Regions from separate parts of the Lysinibacillus sp. fkY74-1 genome, predicted to be linked through region 1. Evidence: riboswitches for the same ligand, from Rfam matches in the RefSeq annotation. Region 1 holds a riboswitch; the other holds the start of a gene.
The links. Region 1 has a riboswitch for preQ1 ahead of queF (preQ(1) synthase). Riboswitches for the same ligand answer to the same signal wherever they lie in the genome.
Positions count from the first base shown of each region.

Region 1 (7,985 bases):
GCTGGACAATACCGCCTATTTGAAAACATCTCTGTACATCGAAAAAAAATCATGCTAGTGACGATTGTAATGTTCTGTGTTAGCATAGTTAGCTGGCTTTATCAGTGGCACTATGTCCCTACAGCCAATGTTAATATCAATCATTTATCCAAAATTCAACTGGAAGAGCATATTACTAATATGGAGCAATTTGCGTTAATTGGACTACAGTTTAGCCCATTTGTTTCCGCTTTTTACATGGGGGTTATTATCCTATGTTTACAAAGTGTATTATTCCAACGACTATTATCACCATTAAAGGCGTATGGACGCATGGCCCTAACAAATTATTTAGGGCAAACTGCACTCATTTTAATAATCGGTCATACATTTCAACTAATTGGGCAAATTCGATTCCTCGAGTCACTATGGATTTGTCTAGGTATTTACGTTTTACAATTAATCTTCAGTAAGCTATGGTTACACTATTTCCGCTTCGGACCACTGGAGTGGCTGTGGCGAATGGGGACCTATTGGACAGTCCCTCCCCTTAGAAAAAGAAAAGATTTTTAGCCAAGGATATATACCTATCAGCATAAAGCAAAACGTCATATATTGGTAATGTACCCTACTCGCTTTCCATCTTTGCTCATATCTTCAGGAAGATACACATCCCCATTTTTTTTGGTCACTTATTGAAAAATAAGTGACCTTTTTTGGCTGCTAGTCACCATGGTTCTGCACCTGTCTCTTACAGCATGCATACTATACATATAATACCCTTTTTTGCAGGGAGGATTTTATGAAAAATAACAAAGGCTATCGGAATAGTGAAGGAGCTGAGTCAGTGAGTCAAGCTGCTAAGCTGGCTGTTATTGCGGGAGCCATCACAACACTTGGTGATGCACTAGCGACCATTGCAGCAGGTCTTGCCTTGGAAGATGAGTTACAAGAGAACCAAGGTAAAAATAATGATATTGATAAACTGCAAAAGCAAATTGACGATTTAAATTATGAAATGAAGCAATTAAAAAGAATGCTTCGGTAAAATGTAGCCATGAACGTAAAAAAAACGACAATATTCAAAGGATATTGTCGTCTCAGACTGTAGACAAACTCAAAAAATTTGAGAGTTTGCCTACAGTCTTTTTTCTTTTACAATGAAATAAAGTAAAGCCGTTGATTTCCACTACGGGCGGACGCTTTCCGCGGGCGGGGTCGAGCTGCTTCCCTCGCTGCGCTCAGTCCAGGATCTCGACTTTCCCGCTTTTCCTGCAGGAGTCGCCGCCCTTCGTTCCCATCAACTTCTACATAAAGTACTTACTTTTATCTATATAGGGTGTTGAAAAGTAAATTTTTGAGGTGATAACGATGATGACGAAAAATCAATCCCATGAACGAGAACAATTAGAAATGTTAACGATTGATCCATTAGTTCCCAACGATCATTTAGTGCGAAAACTTGAGGCTGCTATTGATTTTTCATTTATCTATCCTTTAGTCGAACATCTCTATTCAACTAATGGGCGTCCTAGTATTGATCCTGTTGTTCTCTTTAAAATGACGTTTATTCAGTACGTTTTTGGTATTCGGTCCATACGTCAAACCATCAAAGAAATTGAAACGAATATGGCGTATCGTTGGTTTTTAGGATTTGGCTTCCATACAGAAGTCCCGCATTTCTCTACCTTCGGTAAAAATTATGTCCATCGCTTTTAAGACACCGATATATTTGAGCAGATTTTCTATGGTATTTTAAAAGAGATTATGCATCAAGGACTCCTCCATGCAGACCATTTATTTATCGATTCCACGCATGTTAAAGAAACTAGCTACTTGGACATGGCAGACAGCTTAAGAGAGCATCTATGCTCGAAGAGTATGTTGGATACAGCAATGATATACCAAATATTGAATATGAAAGAGAAAGAAAAATGACAAAAGCCATCGAGAATGAACTTCTCAACGGCTTTTGTCTACAGTCTGAAACGACAATATTCAAAGGATATATTCGTTTTTAAATTTTACAATGAAATAAAGTTAAGCAAGCAATCTTCACGGTGGATGGTCTGTTTTCGGTGGCAGAATAGCCCTTCCTTCCAACTGTCTTCGTAAAATGAACTTTTAAGGGTATAAACGATAATGACAAATCATTTAGCAGCCCAAATATCAAGCTCTATTTTAATCTCTGGCAAACCTAGTGCTGATACATAGGCTATGGTCATTGATGGATAGGAATCGCCAAACATACCTTGCCATTGCTCGTCGAAATAATCCCAATCTATTTCCTCTGTAGCCCAAATATTGACCTTTACAATGTGAGAGGCATCAATTCCCTCTGAAGCTAAAATCGTTTCAATATGATAAAAGGTATTTGTTATTTGTTCATCTAATGTCTGTGGTAATTGATCATCTTGGTCCAAACCAATTTGACCAGAAAAAACATACATTGTTGCATCTTTTGGAATAATTGTGACATGACTATATTTCCCTACAGGCTTTGGTGCCTTTATTGGGTTTTTACGCACTAGTTTTGATTTCATGTTGAATCTCCTTTAGGTTCTTTTTTTCTAAAAAAGTGCAGACTTATCCCTTGTTCAACTATTCTAGAAAAAAACAGCAGTGGAGAATCCAATGCCCATGCTTAAAAAACGGATAGATCTTTTTTTCATAAGCTTTCTCCCCTTTACCTAAAGTTATTGCCATATTACCATTTCTATCCCTCTTTTTCAATTTATAACTGAAATTATTAAGAATTTTCTTTTTAAGACTCTGAGGCAATTAACTATTTAAACATAGCGAATCTAACATATACTTAATAGTGTAAAGCTAAATTAGCCTTACACCTCCGAAATTGTTACTAGGGTTACTCCATCCCAAGTGGCCCTTCCTTTTTTCACAATTAAAACTAGGTACTCTCTTTGTGGAGTACCTAGTTTTTTTGTTAGTATGCGTGTTCATTCACAGTATACCATATCATCCTCTACAATTTTTCAACAAACTTCCAATAGGTGCTGTAAGCATAAAAACCATGATTGAAGTGCGCTTATATGTACTGGCATGATATTCTTTTCTTTTTACATCAAGTAAGGTATACAATTTACAAAATAAGTAAATAATATGTTTTGTAAGGGGGGAATCGCTATGAACACTAATGTGACTAAACCCTAAACCCTTTATTCCATCCCCAAGTTCATAGCGATTACCGTTCTAAAAAATTCAGGTCTCATTCGAGTACCTGTTTTTTTTTCATCGTTTTTTATAGTTTTTAGGGCATTATCATTTACTACGTGTCGGATGTCCATTGATATAATTTATACTGTCTTTCATTTCTTCTAATAATTTTGTTTGTCTTTTTAGTTGCTTAATCGTACTAATAGCAAACCAAATTATAAAAATAATCGGAATTATGTAAAACAACAGTCCTACTATCGAAAATAAACTAAATATAATATCTCCATTATTATAATTATTCAAATCCTAAACCTCCTGTCTTTAAACAAGATTGTAGCATACTAGATTTCGATTTGGTATTAAAATGGAAAATGTCAATGTGTTATAACGATTATTCTTTGCAGGCTACTCACTTTTCCCACAGAAAACGAGTAGCCTCTTCTACAAAGAATTAACCTGAAATAAGACGTTTTTCTTTTAATGATCCCACTTGACCAAGAATTAGGGCTCCGAACATTTGTATAATCGTCTTCACTATAATTTGTCCTACAATAGCGGCAGGTACTGCTTCCCAAGGCAATATATTAGCTCCAAGTGGACTCAATCCAATGACTACAAAGATTGCAGAATCCAAAAACCCTCCCACGATTCCACTGTAAAGCACTCGCCAAGCCATTGGTAATTTCAGTCGACTATAGATTTCTGTATCAGCTGTTTCAGCCACAACAAATGAGACAGCCGATGCTACCACAATTAAAAGTGTATCCCCGAGTATGAATGACACTACTGCTGATAAAATTAAAGCTGTAACGATAAAGAAATATGTCTTTGTTCTACCATATTTATTTTGCACAAGGTCCCTGAAAATAAAGGTCGCCCCTATTAAAAGCGTCCCCATTGGAACAATAAACATCCCAAACTGTAATGGCGCAAATGCTGCTGTTACCACATTAGCGATGATAATCGATAATAAATAAAATAAAATTCTCATTCTGGTACTCCTCTAATACATTTATAGACATTTCGTAATGGCACACTATACACCTCTTTTATTTCCCCATACAAGAGTGTGCAACTGTGGCAATACTTTAACATCCTTTAATTCCTCATCTTTCAACACGCTATCAATCAGTGCATGATATTTATCTAGTAAATTTTTCATTAATCGCGAATTGTCATTCGTTGTGAGATCATCATTGCCGACTTGAAGATAAAAGGGGATAGTTGGAAATTGATGGTGAATTTGTTTAGCAAAATCGTAATCCTCTTGAGTAAAAACGACTATTTTTAGAGAAATATGGTGATGACTATTTTGCAATCTAAGTTTTCCAAAAATATCCACCAACACTGAATACTCTGTTGTCATACCTGAACTAGGCGCCTTGGGAGAAATGGTCAATTCATCAATGTCGTACATCCAGTTCTGCCACCTACTTCCTTGTGTTTCCACCGCAACCTTTATGTTGTTTTCTTTTAAAATGGCAATAAGCGCCTCTAAATTAGCATAAAGTGCAGGATTGCCGCCTGAAATCGTAACATATGAAAAGCCATTACCCCCAAGACGCTTCAACTCTGCCCAAATCTCTTCCGCTGTCATTTGAACAATAAGATGCTTTCCGCTACCGTCCCACGTAAACGACGAATCACACCACGAACAAGAATAATCACAGCCAGCCGTTCTTACAAACATGGTCTTTTGGCCCACTACCATTCCCTCGCCTTGAATTGTCGGTCCAAAGATCTCGACAACAGGTATCTTACTCAACTTCCATCCACTCCCGTCTCGCTTCTGCATAGCTTGTTGGAGTTTCATATAGTCTGATAAATTCTACACGCGCACCATTATTTCTTTGCTCATCACGCAAGGCCACTACCATGGTATCGTAAATCCAAACAACTATATTTTCTGCTGTGGTATTCATAGGTGGAAGCGTTTCGTTTAAATAACGGTGATCCAGATGAATCTCAATTTTTTGTTTCCATATTCTTTTGATATCACCAAAATCAATCATCAAGCCGCGTTCATCTGTATATCCACTAAGTCCCAATACAACACGATAAGTATGGCCATGTAGGTTTTTACATTTGCCCTCATAATGATGTAAATGATGAGCAGCATCGAAGGTAAATTCTTTGCTTACAAGCACACGCTTAGCATGATAGTTCAATTGATTACTTTGGATATCTACCCCTATTTTTTGGAGCTTATCGACGATTTTAAAATCTGACATGCTTAAAACTCCTTCCTATAGCTTAGATACTCATCAAGCCCTTTTTTTCGCAGTTTACATGCGGGGCATTCCCCACAACCATCTGCGATTACTCCGTTATAGCAAGTCAATGTTCTTTCCCGAACAAATTCTAGAGCCCCAAACTGATCGGCAAGCTCCCATGTCTGCGCTTTATTGAGCCACATTAACGGTGTATCAATCACAAAGGAATTATCCATCGATAAATTTAACGTTACATTCAAGGACTTAATAAAAACATCTCGGCAATCCGGATATCCACTGAAATCCGTTTCACATACACCAGTTACAATATGCTTGGCTCCTATTTGACTTGCTAAAACACCAGCGAATGAAAGAAAAAGAAGGTTTCGTCCAGGTACAAATGTCGATGGAAGCTCACCATTTTGACCGTCTTCCACTTTAATGTCTTGTCGTGTCAATGCATTCGGAGCAAGCTGATTTAAGAGGGTCATATCAAGTATGTGATGCTTAATACCAAGCTCCTCTGCTATCTGTTCCGCACATTCAATTTCAAGGCGATGTCTTTGTCCATAATTAAAAGTCACGGCCTCAATCTCTGCAAAACGTTCTTTTGCCCAAAACAGACAAGTTGTACTATCCTGACCTCCACTAAATACAACAATTGCTTTCTCCTGCTTCATCTATAAAAACTCCCTTTGATGGAAAAAACAGCACGCTAAGAAAAGGTGCTGCTTTCTCCTTAGTTTTTTTAAGAGGGTAGCTAAAAACCTCTTTTTTGATTGGACTAACTAATTTCTCGTTATCGATTATCAATTTTTTCTGGATAAAGGTCATGGTTCATTAAACGGTAATTTGCGATTTCTTCATATTTAGTCTCTGGCTTCCCATAGTTACACCACGGATCGATTGAAATCCCCCCACGTGGCGTAAACTTCCCCCAAACCTCGATATATCGAGGGTCAAGCAATGTAATTAAGTCATTCATAATGATGTTAACGCAATCTTCATGGAAATCACCGTGATTTCTAAAACTGAATAAATACAACTTTAGTGATTTACTCTCTACAATTTTTTTGTCTGGAATATACGAGATGTACATCGTTGCAAAATCAGGTTGATTGGTAAGCGGGCATAAACTAGTGAACTCTGGACAATTAAACTTAACGAAATAATCGCGATTGGAATGAAGATTATCTACTGCCTCCAATACCTCAGGTGCATATTCAAATGAATAGTTCGTTCCTTGATTACCTAATAATGTTAAATCCTTTAGTCCTTCTTCATGACTTCGACCAGACATAAAAAAACCTCCTTGTAAAATGTTTCCCAACACTTTCAAGAGAGGCTTTACCAATTCATCTATTAAAACATACGTCTAAACATAAAAAAGCCACGTCCGATATGGACATGGCAAATTGTCATGTTTCCATAGTTTTTTATAGAGGGTATCAGCTATGAACCTCTCCCGATCAAGTTCGGGCATTCTTTTCCTCCATATAATACGAAAAATAGTACGAAACGTCAAATAGATTTTTTCATACAAAATCCCAGAATTGCTTCTTCTGAAATTACACTGTCATTCTAGGCTATATTTTAGCAGCTCATAAAATCTTAGCTGGGCATAGTTTCATTACTATTCGTAAAAAATAAAACCTGAGTGTAGTATTACTTAAATCCTATAATCCACTCTAAAGTAATACTATTATAGTCGGTTAGAAGTGACCTTTCTCAGCTCTATTAGCGCAAAATTAGCTAGATAATGCTCCCTTAAAATGAAAAAGCTCCTAACATATTTTCAAACTGAAATAAATCAACTACAATGGACAAATGGTAGAAATTCTAAAATCTACCCAATTACCTTAATTTATACAAATTTACTGTGAAGGAGCACGAACATGAAAAAGAAGTTTTTATCCTTACTCATGACCGTCATAATGGTCCTGTCCGTAAGTGTAGCGGTGTATGCTGATGAAAAGTCACCACCTGCGACAAGAGGAGAAATTGTTAAAACCTTGTTGATAGCTGCAGATACCTATCAACCAGGACTAAATAAGGAGGCAATTATACAAGGCTCTAAAAACAAAGATTTACGAGAAAATGAGCCAGCGAAGAAAGTTGAAGCTTTAGTTATGTTGAGCAGAGCATTCGGCGAATTGCCAAAGCCTGTTGGAAATGATCTTCGCAGTGGCACATTTGGAGTTGAGTATACTGATGTACCTACATGGGCTAAGAAAGATATCGATAAACTGACTAAAGCAGGCATACTGACAGGCAACCCTGACGGTACATTAGGAGCAAATGAAGAAATTACTATCGATGAATTCCAAAACCTGATTGCCAGAATATGGACACTTAAAGGTTCCCATTTAAACGATGATTTTTATGAAGCCATCAATAAGGAATGGTTAAATAAATCGACTATTCCAGTCGGAGAAATCATGGGCGGCGGATTTTCTGAGCTTCAAAAACAGAATACTGATAAAATCGAAAAGATAATAGATGAGCTCTCTGGCAAACAATTTGCAAAAGGATCAAAAGAGCAGAAAATTGCCGATTTCTATTCGACAGCATTGGATACAAACAATAGAAATAAACAAGGAATTGAGCCCATTCAAACAT
Region 1 is NZ_CP170173.1:2,525,823-2,533,807, forward strand. Features, by position in the region: gene ACE1MS_RS12250 (DUF418 domain-containing protein) at 1-552, shown strand, start outside; gene ACE1MS_RS12255 (hypothetical protein) at 782-1,027, shown strand; partial or broken gene ACE1MS_RS12260 (transposase) at 1,351-1,812, shown strand; gene ACE1MS_RS12265 (RidA family protein) at 2,130-2,522, opposite strand; gene ACE1MS_RS12270 (hypothetical protein) at 3,259-3,456, opposite strand; gene ACE1MS_RS12275 (VUT family protein) at 3,605-4,144, opposite strand; gene queE (7-carboxy-7-deazaguanine synthase QueE) at 4,190-4,918, opposite strand; gene queD (6-carboxytetrahydropterin synthase QueD) at 4,911-5,384, opposite strand; gene queC (7-cyano-7-deazaguanine synthase QueC) at 5,387-6,046, opposite strand; PreQ1 riboswitch class I at 6,100-6,143, opposite strand; gene queF (preQ(1) synthase) at 6,166-6,666, opposite strand; PreQ1 riboswitch class I at 6,789-6,835, opposite strand; gene ACE1MS_RS12300 (M13-type metalloendopeptidase) at 7,262-7,985, shown strand, end outside.

Region 2 (7,985 bases), 2.1 Mb from region 1:
TTAAGTAGACTGAAAAAAGTAATAAATGTTTGTTGCATTTTGTCGGCAATAGGACCGAAAAGAAATTTTGCCACCTTTTATAGATTTGTCTACCAATTTACTGTAAGTTGTTGGTAAGGAGGTGAGATGATGCACAAATACGAATTTACTTTACATGATGGCGCTATAATCAAAATTGAAAGTGAACGGAACGTTTTTACCACAGAAGCCGTTAAGATCAATGATGCTAACATGGTAGTTTTTGATGATATTGACATGGCGATTAATTTGCAACACGTTAAAGAGGTAGAGATGGATGGACTTTTATATGCAGTTGAAAAATAAAAAATAAGCCGTCCACAATTCAAATCTGTGGAGGGCTTATTTTTACTCTATAATTGTTGCAGTAATCGTAGGGAATCCTACATCATCTTTCCCTTTGTATACACTTAAACCGTTACTTTAGACCCTTCTTGAATTTTTGCTAATGCATAATTTTCAACCGCGTACATGCCGAATCCATCTTTCTCTGTAGTCGTAACAGTGAAAGTTCCTCCAACACCTTCAGATGAAATGCCCGTTACCTTAATTGATAATGGGCTTTTTTTATTTCCACAAATTAATACTTGTCAAAATGCGAACATCAGTTCTAAAATAACACAAACGAATGTTCTTGTTTGAGAGGTGTGGAATGATGAAAGAACAACTTATAAAAGCAATGCAGCGAAATCAATTTTTGAACATGATGTATATGGCTAAAGACGGCACAGTGTCACAAAGGCGTATCAAGATAATTAAAATTGTTGGCGGTTCCTTTCAGGCGTATTGTTTTACAAGGCAAGCCAAGCGCACATTTATGATTGATAGTGTATTGGCAGTTGTTCCAGTCATTCACAAGGAGCGTTCCGTTGTATGCTGAAACCTGAACAACGGCGACTATTTCATAAATTCTTAATTCTAGAAATGGCAGTCCAATCATTGCAACGTGATTTCCCTGTAATTGAAAATTTGTACTAAATACCGTCATTGGCTCGATATCACAGCGCATCGTCTAACTAGTTCACTTTTACTTTCACCCTACGCAATTTCAACCTTCGAAACTTTCTTTTTACGTAAGTTGTTAGCAAAAAAAATTGCTGTTCCTTCTTCTGGTGTTAGCTCTAATTCCTGATAAATTGAATTCATGAGAAATACAATGAATATTTTAGCCGCTTTATTATTTTACACATTATTTACACATAGTTATTTACAAACCCGCATGAATACTGATATGATTGCACTTGCTCTACGTGGTTCGTAACCATCCCACGAAAAAAAACTAAGGAGAAATGAATATGAAAATAAAGTTTTTAGCAGCAAGTGGTATTATTGCAGCTCTATACATTGCTGTGACGATGCTTGTTGCACCATTTGGTTTTACAGAGGTGCAGTTCCGTGTATCTGAAATTTTTAACCATTTAGTGGCCTTTAATCCACGCTTTGCCGTTGGTATCATAATTGGAGTATTTATTGCTAATATCTTTTCACCACTTGGTATCTACGACTTAGTATTTGGTGTTGGACATTCTATGATTACATTGGGTTTGTTCATTTTGATTTGTAAATTTGTTAAAAATATTTGGGCACGCTTAATCATCAATACATTCTTATTTACTTGTACAATGTTTATAATTGCCTTTGAATTGAATTTAGCCTTAGAGCTACCATTCTTTTGGACTTGGCTAACGGTGGCAGCAGGTGAATTCGTTGTTTTAGCGGTGGGTGCACCTATTATGTATATACTCAATAAACGCCTTCACTTTAAAGAGATGATTGAATAGACGAGTCTTACAAGATTCGTCTTTTTTTCTTGACAATATTCTGAAAACATTCTACAATTCTTTCTAATAAATGCGAAGAAGAAGAGTAGTAGCAAACATCGTTACTTAAAGAGAGCTGGTGGTCGGTGTAAACCAGTAGTACGTACTTGTGAATGGACTTCAGAGCAGCCTTACTCCAATGTAAGGCCGATTGGCTCCCCGTTATCGGAGTTAGAAAGCGCACATCAATTGCGAATAAAGGTGGCACCACGGTTACTCGTCCTTTTTACAGAGGATTGGAGTGGCTTTTTTTTATGAAAAAATGAGCGTAGAGGAGTCGAGAAAAGATGAGTACAGTAGCAGAGAATAAAGGATATTTCGGAGAATTTGGTGGAAGCTTCGTTCCAGAGGAGCTTCAGCATGTATTAACTATTTTGGATGAAAATTTCCAAAAATTCAAAGATGATGCAGACTTTAATACAGAATTGAATTATTATTTCAATGAATATGTCGGTCGCAAATCCCCTCTTTATTTTGCAGAAAATTTAACAAAGCAATTGGCTGGCGCAAAAATATATTTAAAGCGTGAGGATCTTAACCATACGGGCTCACATAAAATCAATAATGTATTGGGTCAAATTTTATTAGCAAAACGTATGGGAGCAAATCGCGTTATTGCTGAAACCGGTGCAGGACAACACGGTGTGGCAACCGCTACTGCCTGTGCCATGTTCGGGATGGATTGTACTATTTATATGGGGTTAGAGGATACTAAACGTCAGGCATTAAATGTATTTCGAATGGAGCTTCTTGGAGCAAAGGTAGTAGCTGTTGATAAGGGGCAAGGACGTTTAAAGGATGCCGTTGATGAAGCATTCGCTGATTTGGTGGCAAACTACGAAACGACATTTTATTTATTAGGCTCTGCTGTTGGGCCGCACCCATTCCCCTCAATGGTTAAACATTTCCAATCAGTTATTAGCCGCGAAAGCCGCGAGCAAATTTTGGAGAAAGAAGGAAAACTACCAACCGCTGTCCTAGCCTGTGTTGGCGGTGGAAGTAATGCTATAGGGGCATTCGCAGAGTTTATTGCTGATAAAAATGTTCGTCTTATCGGAATAGAGCCAGATCAAGCTGCTACACTTAACGAAGGAACGCCTGGAGAACTGCACGGCTTCAAATGCTTAGTGCTACAGGACGCAGAGGGAAACCCTCTACCAACATACTCGATTGCCGCAGGGTTAGATTACCCAGGTGCGGGACCTGAGCACAGTCACTTAAAAACAATTGGTCGTGCAGAGTATGTTACCGTGACAAATGAAGAAGTCCTAGAGGCATTTCAGGTGCTATCGAAGGTAGAAGGTATTATTCCTGCACTCGAAAGCTCTCATGCAGTTGCCCATGCACTAAAACTAGCGCCTACTCTTACAACTGATGACATTATTATTATTAATATCTCAGGTCGTGGCGATAAGGACGTTGAGCAAGTTTTTCATATGTTAAATAAATAATTTAAACCTGAAAGAGCGATTTCCTAAACCGGAAATCGCTCTTCAACTTTCACTAATGATGTAATGTCTGCTGATCTTGAAACACAAGTATAAACGAATCTATTCCAATAAGAATATATATCCCCCATTTATTTCATAAAAAAAACGGATGAAGTCTATCACATCATCCGTTCAATCGCTATTATGAAATCGCTCTTTTATGCAGTTTAATTTTTAGCTTTTCTAACATATCTACCGTCATTTTTGACAAATCGTACTCTGCTTTAAAGCCCCACTCTTTTTGTGCCGCTTCAATATTTATTGAGTTTGGCCAGCTATCTGCTATTGCCTGACGAACTGGGTCAACCTGATAGTTCATTGTAAAGTTCGGTAAATGTTTTTTTATTTCAGCTGCGATTTGCGATGGTTCAAAACTCATTGCTGTTATATTAAAAGCATTACGGTGAACAAGCTTACTACCATCGGCTTCCATTAAATCGACAATTGCCTGTAAAGCATCTGGCATGTACATCATATCCATATACGTACCTTCTTGAATATAAGATGTATACTTACCTTGTTCAATCGCTTCGTAGAAAATCTCTACCGCATAATCAGTTGTACCACCGCCAGGGGGTGTTACATAAGAAATTAAACCTGGGAAACGGACACCACGTGTATCTACTCCAAAACGGCTGAAGTAATAATCACATAATAATTCGCCAGCCACTTTATTAACACCATACATAGTTGTCGGGCGTTGCAATGTATCCTGAGGTGTGTCTTCCTTCGGTGTAGATGGTCCGAATGCCCCTATTGAGCTTGGTGTGAAGAATTGCATATTTAACTCTCGTGAAACTTCCAAAGCATTCATTAATCCACCCATATTTAAATTCCAAGCCAACAAAGGATTTCTTTCAGCTGTAGCTGATAATAGTGCTGCTAAATGCATCATTGTATCAGCACCAAAGTCCTTTGCTAAATCATGCATTCTTTGTCCATCTGTAACGTCCAATATCTCAAACGGGCCCTCAGTATGGTCAAGCTTTCTAATGTCAGTAGCAAGTATATTGTCCTCTCCATAAATACTACGAAGTTTTTCTACAAGCTCAGAACCAATTTGACCAAGTGCTCCGGTAACCATAATTTTTTTCATTTCTCAAAACCTCCACATGTGAACAATTGTACTTATGGAAAGTACAAAATATATTAACAAACATTGATTTAATAACACTTTCAATGAAATTCATTATAATGTGTTCGTTTTGAAAATACAACAATTATATTAAAAATATTCATAAAAGAAACATACTATCCCTTACTTCTCAGTATATGAACATTTTAAATTATTGTGCTACAAAAATATATCAAATACATTTGTATATTCACAGAGGACATATTTTAAAACTACCATCCAACAAGTTATTAGAGCAAATAAAAAGAATCCCCTTTGCTAACTTTACAAAGGAGATTCAATCGCCCATTAAGATATGAATGACTAAATTATATTGAAAAACGTTTAACGGCTATTTGTAGCACTTTTGATACCTTTCGTAATTCTTTAATATAATTATGGAAATGTTGCTGTGCTGTTAATTGATTGGCTGTTAAAGAAGCAACATGTTTTGTCGATACTGTATTCGTATCAGATAACGATGTCAACATAACCGCATCATCACTAACTTTTTTTGTATGATTGGCAATCTCTTGAACTGTAGAAGATACTTCCATAATATAAGGCTTGATTGTATGTACTTTTTCTAAAATTTGATCAAAACTGGAAGCCGTTTGTCCTGTTACAGTAACGCCTTTCTCGGTTGCCACTAGAACGCCCTCCATCATTTGCACTGCATAGCTTGAATCCAAATGAATGTTTTGTACAATGGATGTAATAGTTTGTGTAGAATGGACGGTTTGCTCCGCAAGCTTACGTACCTCATTCGCTACTACTGCAAATCCCTTGCCATGCTCGCCCGCTCTTGCCGCTTCAATAGATGCATTTAACGCCAATAGATTTGTTTGAGCTGTTATTCTTTCGATGACCTCTATCATTTGATCGATAGATGATGCTCGTTGAACTAAATTAAAAATGGCTGTATTGGATTTCTCGACAGCTTGCTTAATCGTCTGCATTTGCGCCAAATTGGCCTGCACAATTTCAGTACCGCTCTCCGCATCTCTAGCAGTTTTGTGGGCGAAATTTTCCACAATTTGAATTTTCTCTAATATGACCTGTACATCATTTAAAACTTCTTCTAGTGATGATGTATTGGAGGCCAACTTATTAGTAGACGCTGCTGTTGAATCTGAAATAGACTGTACATCTTTAGCTATTTTTAATGTTGTTGTAGAGGATTCCTCTGAGGACTCCTGCAATTTCCCGGTCATTTTCTCCACTTCGTAGGCACTGTCCGTAACTGTATGGAGTAAACGTTTCACTTCTGTGACCATTTGATTGTAAGAAAGCACTACCTCACCTAGCTCATCATGAGCCACATAACTTGCATTGGCAGTGAAATTACCCTGTTCAGCTTGCTTTAATAATGATTTCAATTGTCGTGTAGGTACATTGACTGCCTTTGTTGCTATAAATCCTATAATAATAACTAGCATCACAACTGTTAAACACACCCCACCAAGCAGCCAATAACCAAATTGTACATCTTCTTGATAGGACTGTTGTTGGTCTTTTGCTCGTTGAACAAGATAGTTTTGAGTTTCTTCTAATAATGTATGAATTTCCTGACTTATTGGTAGAAACGTCTGTGAATAAAATTTCTCTTGTTCACTTTGTTTCAATTGCTGGTAGCCCTCAATCTTTTCTCTCTGCTTTCCCAGCAAGGATTTATACTTATTAATTTGATGACTCATTTTTTTATCAATTTCTTGCCCTTTTAAATGGTCTAACGGCTTATCCACGTCTTTTAAAATGGCTGACATTCTTTTATAATCACCATCAGAATCAACGATAAAATCTAATTGACGTTGCGATTCCTCCAGCTCATTTAGCCATCCAATTGGAACAAGCCCCTGTTTGTAACTCTCACTTGCATGCCACGACATTTTTCTCAAATAATCCACACTAAATACACCTAGCAATACATTCGATAATACACAAACAATCATAAGTACAAGTAACTTGTCCTTCACCTTAATGAAACGAAAAAAATGCATGATCTCTGGCTCCTCCTCCAACTCTTACCAATAATGATAGTATGAAGATATAAAGCCAGTGTTATATTTTTGTAAAGATTAGACGAAGAATTAAGAAATTATGCCCACTCACTCATCCCATATAGGTAATTTACCGTACAAATCAACATGTACAAATATCCTTTATTTGCATCATGTAAATAGTTGCAACCTTCCACACATTACCAGCGTTTATAATATTAACTATAGAAAGAAGGTGTTACATTTGTCGCAGCTTAAGAAATTGGATGGAAGTTTAGTTGTGAGCCTCTTTTTCATTGGAGGTTTTAGCTGTCTTTTTGTCCATTCTAGCAGTGTCAATTTCGGACAATATACCAGTTCCTTCATTATGAAGCAATTTATCTTTTATCTCATTGGGTTTATGATCATGTTTGGGATTTCCTTACTTGATATTGAACAATTAAAAAAGATTGGATGGCCGTTTTATGGATTAGCCGTAGCATTCACTGCTGGACTCATAGTAGCACCAGAAAGTATTGCACGGACGATAAACGAGGCTAAATCTTGGTATCAAATACCATTTCTAGGCTCCCTTCAGCCATCTGAGTTCTTAAAATTCGCCTTTTTAATTGTTGTGAGTAAAGTCATTATCTCTCATCAAGAGAAAAATGGACGCCCCTCTTATCTAGCTGATTTATGGCTATTAGTAAAAATCGGACTCATCGTCCTTCCTCCATCGCTCCTTGTTTATAAACAACCCGACACAGGCATGGTTATGTTATACATGGCAATGATTCTACCCATGATACTTTTTTCGGGTATTCATAGAAAGTTACTGATTGTGTTTACGGCCATTCCTCTAGTTCTTATCAGTACAGTTGTAGTACTTTATGTCAGATTTAATGATTTTTTCACGGAAAAAATTTTAGGTGCCCTATCAGGACATCAAGTATCTCGTATTTATGGTTGGCTGCAGCCTTATGATTACATAGATTCTTCGTTTCAAGTACGCCAGGGCTTTTTAGCCATTGGATCGGGTGAATTTATCGGAAAAGGCTATCTGAATAACAATGTTTATGTACCAGAAAAACATACTGATTTTATTTTTTCTACTATTGCTGAGGAATTAGGGTTTGCTGGCGGTGCATTCGTCATTGCTTTACTGTTTTTTGTCATCTACAGGATTGTGCTTATTACAGTTGAAGCAAAAGACCCTTTTATGACATTAATGGGCGCAGGAATATCAAGCTTATTAGCCTTCCAAATTACTCAAAATATTGGCATGACCCTTGGACTTTTACCAGTCACGGGAGTTACTTTGCCTTTTTTAAGCTACGGGGGCAGCTCACTTTTGTCAAATTTCATGCTAATGGGAATTGTCATGATTATTCATAAATCCTATAAGGGGTATATGTTTAAAAGAGAAGACTAAGAGATGCAAGTAGAGAAGGATTTTCTCTACTTGCTAGATAAAAAGGGATTATTCTGATTGATTGTTCGTTTAAAAAGAAGTAATTAAAAGAATATCCCTCGCCAGGACACTTTTGATAGATAATTATCAAAA
Region 2 is NZ_CP170173.1:445,811-453,795, reverse strand. Features, by position in the region: gene ACE1MS_RS02155 (hypothetical protein) at 127-324, shown strand; gene ACE1MS_RS02150 (transcriptional regulator) at 674-898, shown strand; PreQ1 riboswitch class I at 1,263-1,307, shown strand; gene ACE1MS_RS02145 (QueT transporter family protein) at 1,314-1,799, shown strand; T-box leader at 1,866-2,066, shown strand; gene trpB (tryptophan synthase subunit beta) at 2,126-3,289, shown strand; gene ACE1MS_RS02135 (L-threonine 3-dehydrogenase) at 3,471-4,424, opposite strand; gene ACE1MS_RS02130 (HAMP domain-containing methyl-accepting chemotaxis protein) at 4,772-6,442, opposite strand; gene ACE1MS_RS02125 (FtsW/RodA/SpoVE family cell cycle protein) at 6,687-7,853, shown strand.
Region 2: another riboswitch for preQ1. It lies ahead of ACE1MS_RS02145 (QueT transporter family protein); the one in region 1 lies ahead of queF (preQ(1) synthase).